One region of the Weizmannia sp. FSL W8-0401 genome, then DNA from elsewhere that is predicted to be linked to it. Evidence: riboswitches for the same ligand, from Rfam matches in the RefSeq annotation. Region 1 holds a riboswitch; the other holds the start of a gene.
The links. A riboswitch is a leader RNA that binds a small molecule or an ion and turns the genes downstream of it on or off. The one in region 1 is predicted to bind S-adenosylmethionine.

Region 1 (4,360 bases):
CACAAAGTGAGGTGAATTGATATGGCCAAGCAAAACAAAGCTTTCAAGTTTCGTTTGTTACCAAACAAAGAACAATCCGCATTATTAGCTAAGACATTTGGTTGTGTTCGCTTTGTCTACAATAAGATGTTAGCTGAACGCAAAGAAACGTATGAAAAGTTCAAGGATGATAAAGAATTGCTTAAAAAGCAAAAGTTTCCGACTCCTGCAAAATATAAAAGTGAATTTCCATTCCTAAAAGAAGTGGATTCTTTAGCTTTGGCAAATGCACAAATGAACTTACAGACTGCTTATAAGAATTTCTTTGAAGGAAATGCGGATTTTCCAAAGTTCAAAAATCGTAAAGCAAAACAATCCTATACAACTAATATGGTCAACGGAAATATTAAGCTAGAAAATGGTCATATCAAACTGCCAAAAATCAAAAAGCCAATAAAAATGAAACAGCATAGAGAGATACCTGCTGATTATAAAATCAAATCTTGCACTATTTCTAAAACAAAGACAGGCAAATACTACATTTCAATTTTGACAGAATATGAGAAAGATATTCGTCCAGTTAACATACAGAAAGTTGTTGGTTTGGATTTTGCTATGGATGGTCTATATGTCGAGAGTGAACAGGGTAAGAAAGCCAATTACCCACGTTACTATCGGCAAGCCTTAGATAAATTAGCAAAAGCACAACGAATTCTTTCTCGAAGAAAGAAAGGTTCTGCACGTTGGAACAAGCAACGACTAGTAGTGGCTAAGTTACATGAGAAAGTGGCGAACCAACGCATGAATTTTCTTCATCATAAGTCAAAAGAATTAGCTTCTAACTTTGATGCTGTCGTGATTGAGGACTTGAACATGAAAGGGATGTCTCAAGCCCTTCACTTTGGGAAAAGCGTTCATGATAACGGCTGGGGTATGTTCACTACTTTCTTAGCGTATAAGCTAAAAGAACAAGGGAAACAACTTGTGAAAATTGATAAGTGGTTTCCCTCCACTAAGAAGTGTTCATGTTGCGGCAAGGAAAAAGAAATGCCATTATCTGAACGTGTATATAAATGTTCTTGCGGCTTTGTATTAGATCGCGATCACAATTCAGCAATCAATATCAAAAATGAGGGATTACGCTTATTCGCGTTATCATAAGTAACAAAACTCTTGGAACAAGAGGGTTAGCTCGGTCAGTTTTCGTTGGCTAGTAAAAGCAACGATAAGTCGAGAAGCCCCCACTTCAATCAAACCGTAAGGTTGATAAGTGGAGGGTAGTTCACTTGGTCCACAAGGCCGGTAAAAGCGAGCAGGAAGAAAAAGATGCCGGTTACAATCAGTGTGCCTGCCAAATATTGCAGAGATTCAGTGCTTGAACTGTACATGCTGCCGACAAGCCCCGCATAAATGGCAAACACGCTCCACCACAGCCCGGCGGGCCCTTCATTGATTGGCATTCTGTGGCCGAAAATGCCTTGCAAAAGGCCGCCGATCCCGAGTACAAAAAGCGTCCGCTGCACAAACAGGGCAGTCTCACCTGCACTGAAATGGAAAGCAGCCGCAATGGCAATCGGGGCCGCGATCGACCCTGCGATCATAAATGCCATCCATTGCAGCGACGAAATCAATGTTTTCATAGACACACCGTTCTTTCCGTTCAAAAAATGGAAAATACCAGTAAATATAATTATAGCAAAACAGATTTTACATTTTAAACATAAAACATTTCGCGGACGGGGGAGGGAAAGCGGGCATGGCGGACGGCGGCATAAACAGGGGCTGCAAACCGGACGGGCGCGGGTAAGCCATGTTTTGGCCCGCAAAAAAATCACAAAATGCGCCTCTGTGCATTTGCCGCTAAAAGAAGTTTGCGCTGCCTTCACTTAGGTGTGCGATCTCGAAAACATTTGTGATGAATTATTTTTGCCGGTGCTTGGTTAAGGGATGGCTGAATTAGGTGAAAAAACGGGGCCGCTTTCCTTCACATAGAGGGCGTCTGCATAAAGGAAGCAAGCAAAAATGGCGTTGTTCGTTCACATAGAAACGCCTCAGCCCGTTTATTGCCAAAAACGGCTTTAAAAAAACAATTCGGGCAATGGATCCCTTGCCCGAACATGTTCCTTATTCTGCGACGCTTACGCTGGCGCTGGCAACTGCCCGCTTGTGTTTTCTGATTGTATAGAAAATGAGGATTGCCCATATTGCCGCAATGGCTGTATAGGTAACGCCGTACCAGCCGCTTCCGGCGCCGGCCATTTTTAATAAAGTTTGCACGTTGCTGAACACAATCATGCCGCTGACAATGACAGCCAGCAAATGAGCCGGCAAAATTTTAACCAGATAGGCTGCAATCGGTGCGGCGATCAGGCCGCCAAGCATGAGGGCGATCGTCCAGATCCAGTTAATCTGCATAGCGCCGAGGGATAAAAGGAAACCGATGCTTGACGCCAGGGATACGGCAAATTCACTTGTATCCACCGAGCCGATCACTTTCCGCGGTTCGATGTCATTTCTGGACAGCAAAGCCGGTGTAGCGATAGGGCCCCAGCCGCCGCCCCCCGTTGCATCAAAAAATCCTGCGACAAAGCCGAGCGGGATAAAAAATACGTTAGACCCGGTCTTTTTTTTGACTTTCAACGCCCCGCGCGCGTTGATCAGAAACCGGATAAGAATATAGAGGCCAAGGGCGATCAGAAAAATAGAAATGTACGGTTTTAATGTGCTTGCAGGAAGATGGCTGAGAACGGTTGCCCCGAGAAAGGCGCCGACAGCCCCGGGTACAACCAGTTTCCAAATGATCCCTTTATCGACATTCCCAAATTTCATATGTGAGACCCCGGAAGCCGCCGTTGTAAAAACCTCCGCCAAATGCACAGAAGCTGATGCGACAGCCGGCGCAATTCCGAAAGCCAAGAGGAGTGAGGTTGAAGTCACCCCGTAACCCATTCCGAGAGATCCATCCACCAATTGTGCGGCAAGGCCGACAAGTGCTAAGACAATTAATTTTTGCATGTTCATGTTCCCCGCTTTCTTCATCCATAAATTTGATTCATCCAGATGTAGAGGAATTATACGCATCAGGGCCTATCCTGGTTTAAACGGCCGGCCTTGCAGAAATTAAAAATCTTTCCGCCATTTTACGGAAAGACAGCGAGTAAAGGATAAGCGCTTATCTTTCAAAATGGTACCCATTTTGCTGGAATTGGCACCTTGCTGCTCGCTGCAGGTTGCCGGACTTCATTGGGCCAGATCCCTCCGTCGCTCTTGATAAGTGATTTGTTGTTTAAAATTTTATCAGAAAATAAATGGAAGTCAATATAATTATTGCAAGTTTTTTTATCGGATTTATACGAATGGGGGGATAAAGAAAAAAACTCCCCATCAGATTACGCTCTGTCGGGAGTTTTTTCTTTCAACGGCTTGGTTTTAAAAAGCTTGTTTTAGGATGCGCGGGGGGATTATGGTTGCTTCCATTCAATAGTCCGAACGGGTTAGCGGGCCCGCCCATTCTGGCAGTTTGATACGCGCTATCCACCCGTGCCTGTCCCCTGCACGCCCAAGGGAACCGGTTTTATCAACACAAGCCTATTCCTTTGCTTTGATTTTCAGTGACAGGACGACCAGCACGATTAAAATAGCGAGGCAGACGCTTGTACCAATCGGGTTGCCGCCGCCCAGCAAAAAGGACAGGAAAATACCTGCCAGTGCAAGCAGCGCAACCCAGACCATGAAAGGGTACCCTTTTACACGGAAGGAAGGCAATTTTTCATACGACTTCCGGAGCCGCAGTTCGGCTGCACAGATGGCGATCCAGACAAGGACGACGGTAAATCCCGGGATGGTCATCAAATAGCTGATGACCTCATCCGGCGTAAGATAGGCCAGAATCACGCCGGCTAAAATAAACAGCGAGGTCAGCAAAATACTGATGAGCGGGACGCCTTTCCGGGAAATTTTTAAAAAGGCGCGCGGCGCTTCTCCGGATTGCGCCATGTTGAACAGTGTGCGCGAAGTGGCATAAATGCCGGAGTTGGCAGCAGAAAGAACGGCCGTCAAGAGCACAAAATTCATCACATGGGCGGCAGCGGGGATCCCCGTGCGGCTGAATACCTGCACAAACGGGCTTTCCACGGAAGAAACCTGGTTCCACGGGACAATGCCGCAAATGATCAGGATTGGCAAAATATAAAAAAGCATGACGCGGACAACGGTCTGTTTAATGACACGCGGCAGCACTTTCTCGCTGTCTTTCGTTTCCGAAACGGTAACGCCAATCAGTTCCGCGCCGCCGTATGAAAACATCACGATCAGAAAAGCGCTGAACGTGCCGTGAAGCCCGTTCGGGAAAAACCCGCCGTGCGCTGTATAGTTGGACAGC
Region 2 (4,360 bases), 140 kb from region 1:
CGGCCGTTGCGGTTTCCATTTTGAGCTATGCCCACTTAAATTTCGCCCTGTTCTTTATCTGTGTTGCTGCGATTGCTTTCGGTTTCGGCGGAAATGTCACCGTATTTCCGGCTATTATTTCAGACTTCTTCGGCCTGAAAAATCAAAGCGCCAATTATTCAGTGATTTACCAAGGCTTCGGCATCGGCGCATTATCCGGATCGGTCATCGCTTCCCTTCTCGGGGGCTTTATGCCGACATTCCATGCGATCACGATTCTCTGCCTGGTCTCTTTTGCGATTACGCTTTTCATTAAATCGCCGGCTGAAGAAGCAGCCCACGCACACGGGGTTCGGGGGAATGTCAACCGTGCCCAGCATTCGCATTAAAGCAAGGGCTGTGTGCTTCGATCATGAACAAGCAGACAGGAAAGGGATTCGTGCCTCCATCATGATAAAAAACCCGCTGGCTGCCCCAGCGGGTTTTCCCGGTTTATCCCCAAATTTCCTTTGCGGTATCCACAATATATTTTACTTTGTCCCACTGCTGCTCTTCTGTTAAAAGATTGCCGTGGTGGGTGGAGGAGAAGCCGCACTGGGTGCTGATGCAAAGCTGTTCGAGCGGTACATACCTGGATGCTTCCCGAATCCGGTTTTTGATCAGCACTTTATCTTCAAGCTCTCCCTTTTTCGATGTAAAAATGCCAAGCACGACTTTCGGCCCGCCTTCCGGAATGTATTTCAACGGTTCAAACCCGCCGGAACGCTCATCGTCGTATTCAAGGAAAAACCCGTCTACTTTTTCATTTGCAAAGATTTTCGGGGCAATTTTATCATACGGACCTTCAAAAGCCCATTTCGACTGGTAGTTGCCGCGGCACAGATGGGTTGTGATGGTCAGATCATCCGGCTTGTCTTCCAGTACGCTGTTTGCTACATGTAAAGCGAGATCAATCAATCTTTCCCTTTCGAGCTCACTGTCTGCAAACGGCAGTTTCGGTGCACACAGGCCGGCAAGATAAACATCATCCAGCTGCAAGTAGCGGCAGCCGGCATCATAAAAAGCTTTGATCGCATCCCGGTAAGTTTGGATAATATCATTTGCGTATTCTTCAAGATCCGGGTAAATGTCTTCATTGCGGATTCCCGCATTGAAAAACTGATTCGGGCTTGGAATAGTCATTTTCGCAACCGCCCTGTCCCCGGCGATTTCTTTCAGCGCAATAAAATCTTTTATGTGCGGATGGTCCGGGTTAAAGGAGACTTTTCCGGTTACCCGGACGTCATAAGCTTCCGTTTCGATGCCGACAAACCGGTATCCATGGTTCGGCACGTATCCTTTTACCCCGTTTAAATGTTCCATGAAATCTGTATGCCAGAACCTCCGCCGGAATTCTCCGTCCGTTACCGCTTCGAGGCCGGCTTCAATTTGTTTGTCGACCAGGCGGCGGATTTCTTCATCTTCTATTGCACGCAAGTCTTCGGCCGGGATGGTTCCCGCTGCAAATTTTTCCCGCGCTTTCTTCAACCGGGCCGGGCGCAAAAAGCTTCCGACAATGTCTGCCCTGTACGGCGCTTTTGTTAATGTTTTTGTCATCATGATTCCCTCTTTCTGCATATTTTTTAAAACAGCTGCTGTGCGCAGAAAGAAATTGCTTTTAGCTGCATGGGCCCATTAAAAAAACCTCTTCGGCAATAAGAAGAGGTATGGATTGCAAAACAGAACCGTCCGCTCTTCTTATCTTCAAGCAATTGCTTTCTGGAATTGGCACAGTTCTTTAAAAAAGACCGCTGCCGAGGCTTCAAGGGGCCAGTCCCTCCACCTCTCTGGATAAGAATTTTAAATATTATTTAGTTTAAATACACTTTAAATGTTCCACCTATTTTTGTCAAGGGCATTCGCAAAATTTTTTAAAATGGGACGGAAAGATTGAAATCAGGGGCGATGTGAAAATATAATAGTAATAAGAAAAACAAAGGAGGGATTTTATGGAGGCCATACAATCAAGGTCTGTATTCCAGAAAGTGCTTGGCGTCTTTGCCGTTTCACTGCTGTTTGCAACGGCGGGTTTATATACGGGGAGATTCATTCCGCCTGCGCTTATGATGCCGCTGATGGTTGCAGAAATTGCAATGGTCATCGCCGCTTTCTGGTTAAGAAGGAAAAAGAGCGTCGGGTATATGTTCGTTTATGCTTTCACCTTTATTTCCGGTATTACGACATATCCGATTGTAGCTTATTATGCATCCCAGGCCGGTGCTGAGGTCGTCCTGCTCGCTTTTGGTTCCACGTTCGGCATTTTTGCCGTGATGGGTGTTATTGGGGCCGTTACCAAGAGGGATCTTGGCTTTTTAAGCACCGCATTGCTTGTCGCATTGTTGGCGCTGATCTTCATCGGAATATTCAGCATTTTCAGCCCGTTAACCTCAACCGGGATGCTCGCGTACTCCTTCATTGGCGCGATTGTTTTTTCCCTGTATGTTGTTTTTGACTTTAACCAAATGAAGCACCATGGCATTTCCGAGGAAATGGTCCCGCTTTTGGCTTTAAGCCTGTACCTTGATTTTATCAACCTGTTTATTTACATTTTGCAAATTCTCGGCATTTTGGGAAGAGACGATTGAGAAAAAAGAAAACGCCCGCCATTCACCGGCAGGCGTTTTCTTTTTCACATGTTGGATGTCAAACAAAACAATACGGTCTTTTTGCTCCCATTCGGGGATGCGCGCTTCCCATGCTGCCCGGACCATTTATGCCAAATGCTGCTGCGCATCCGGCCCCATCAGCGATAAAAACAGCGCTTTCCGGTGGAGATGCTCTTTTCCATCGAGCGTCTGGATCGCATTTTCGCCAAACAACGTTTTTTGAATACGTTTTGGCACAGCCCCGTTTCGTTTGAATTTTTCCGGGTCATAAAACATTTTGACTGCTTCCTCGCCGCTGATGCACACCGCTTTTTGCCCGAGCAGACGGGTTTCAAACAAAATTGCATGATAATCGTCCGTCCGGTTTTTAATGTAGAGATACCCTTATTTCATCAAATCAATGGTATCATCAATCGTTTTTTCATTAGGAATTTGCCCAGCCATTGCTCTGCTCCTTTTTTCATGTGCCCGTTTTCCCCGGCTGCTTCCGGAAAAAACAGGGCACATCCTTTTTTTATCTTCTTACACTTTTTCATCTTCATTCAAACATTGCACGCAACATAATCGAAGTTTACCCGCAAGCCGGCGAAATTATGCCATGTTTCGGTTCACATCCAAACAGGGTATAAGGAAATAGAAATACAAAAGGAGAGGGAAGAAAATGGCAAAGGAAATCAATGTGGGCATCGGATTTGCAACAGGAAGAAAAAGTTTTAAAAATGTTTTAAAAACGTATATGTATAACTTGAAGGAATCCGAACTGACGGAGAGCGACAGGATCAAGCTGCATTTGTTTGTTGCCTATGATTTGCACTACGAAAATGCAGAGCCTGAAGACTTTGTACATATTGAAACGGAATGCATGGAAGATATTGACCGGGCTTATTTCATCGGGGAGAAGGAGACGCGTAAAGCAACCGAAGAACTCGTATCCCAAATGGGCATGAGCAGAAAAGAAGCAGTCCTTTTGTTCGGCGAAGGATACGCGTCCAAACGCAATATCATCGTTTATGAGGCGTTGAAAAGAGGCATCGATTATCTCATTTTTCTTGATGATGACGAGTATCCGGTTGCCGTGACAAAAAGCAGGCAAACGGCTGTCTGGGGGGGCCAGCAAGTGCTCCGGAAGCATTTGGAACATATCCGGAATGCCGATATTACGAACGGATACCATTGCGGCTACATTTCCCCGATTCCGTTCATTTCTTTCAATGACGTCCTGCAAGAAAAAGATTTCCGCACGCTCATTGAGGCCTTGAGCAACGATATTGTCAATTGGGATACGATCAAAACCGTGATGAAAAACGGCGGGGTGACATATGCCGATACAGGTGTGCTTGTAAAGGATGAAGCGGAAGAAGTGCCGGAGATCAACCGGGCAAAATTTATTTCAGGATCGAATTTGACGCTGAATTTAACAGATCCGGACCGTGTGCTGCCGTTTTACAATCCGCCGAATGCACGGGGCGAGGATACTTTCTTAGGCACATGCCTGGCAGACCGGACTGTGCTGCGCGTTCCGGCCTATACTTTCCATGACGGATTCGGCGCTTACCAGCATTTGCTGCTCGGGGTGCTGCCGACCAATTTAAGCTATATTAAAGCGGATACGAAACAGGTCGTGGAGCGTTTTTACAAAGCATGTGTCGGCTGGATCCGGTACAAGCCGCTTTATGTATATATCACCGACAGGGAAAACTATGAAGAAAAAATGGTGGAAGTGCGTGCCCGGCTGA

Region 2: another riboswitch for S-adenosylmethionine. It lies ahead of NSU00_RS12395 (5-methyltetrahydropteroyltriglutamate--homocysteine S-methyltransferase); the one in region 1 lies ahead of NSU00_RS13030 (sulfite exporter TauE/SafE family protein).

The regions. Positions count from the first base shown of each region.
Region 1 covers NZ_JBBPAG010000001.1:2,651,530-2,655,889, reverse strand. Annotated here, with positions in the region: gene NSU00_RS13040 (RNA-guided endonuclease InsQ/TnpB family protein) at 22-1,140, shown strand; gene NSU00_RS13035 (purine/pyrimidine permease) at 1,230-1,619, opposite strand; gene NSU00_RS13030 (sulfite exporter TauE/SafE family protein) at 2,104-3,060, opposite strand; SAM riboswitch class I at 3,149-3,256, opposite strand; gene NSU00_RS13025 (amino acid permease) at 3,568-4,360, opposite strand, start outside.
Region 2 covers NZ_JBBPAG010000001.1:2,511,411-2,515,770, reverse strand. Annotated here, with positions in the region: gene NSU00_RS12400 (L-lactate MFS transporter) at 1-368, shown strand, start outside; gene NSU00_RS12395 (5-methyltetrahydropteroyltriglutamate--homocysteine S-methyltransferase) at 472-1,575, opposite strand; SAM riboswitch class I at 1,714-1,816, opposite strand; gene NSU00_RS12390 (Bax inhibitor-1/YccA family protein) at 1,968-2,603, shown strand; gene NSU00_RS12385 (hypothetical protein) at 2,730-2,963, opposite strand; gene NSU00_RS12380 (hypothetical protein) at 3,286-4,360, shown strand, end outside.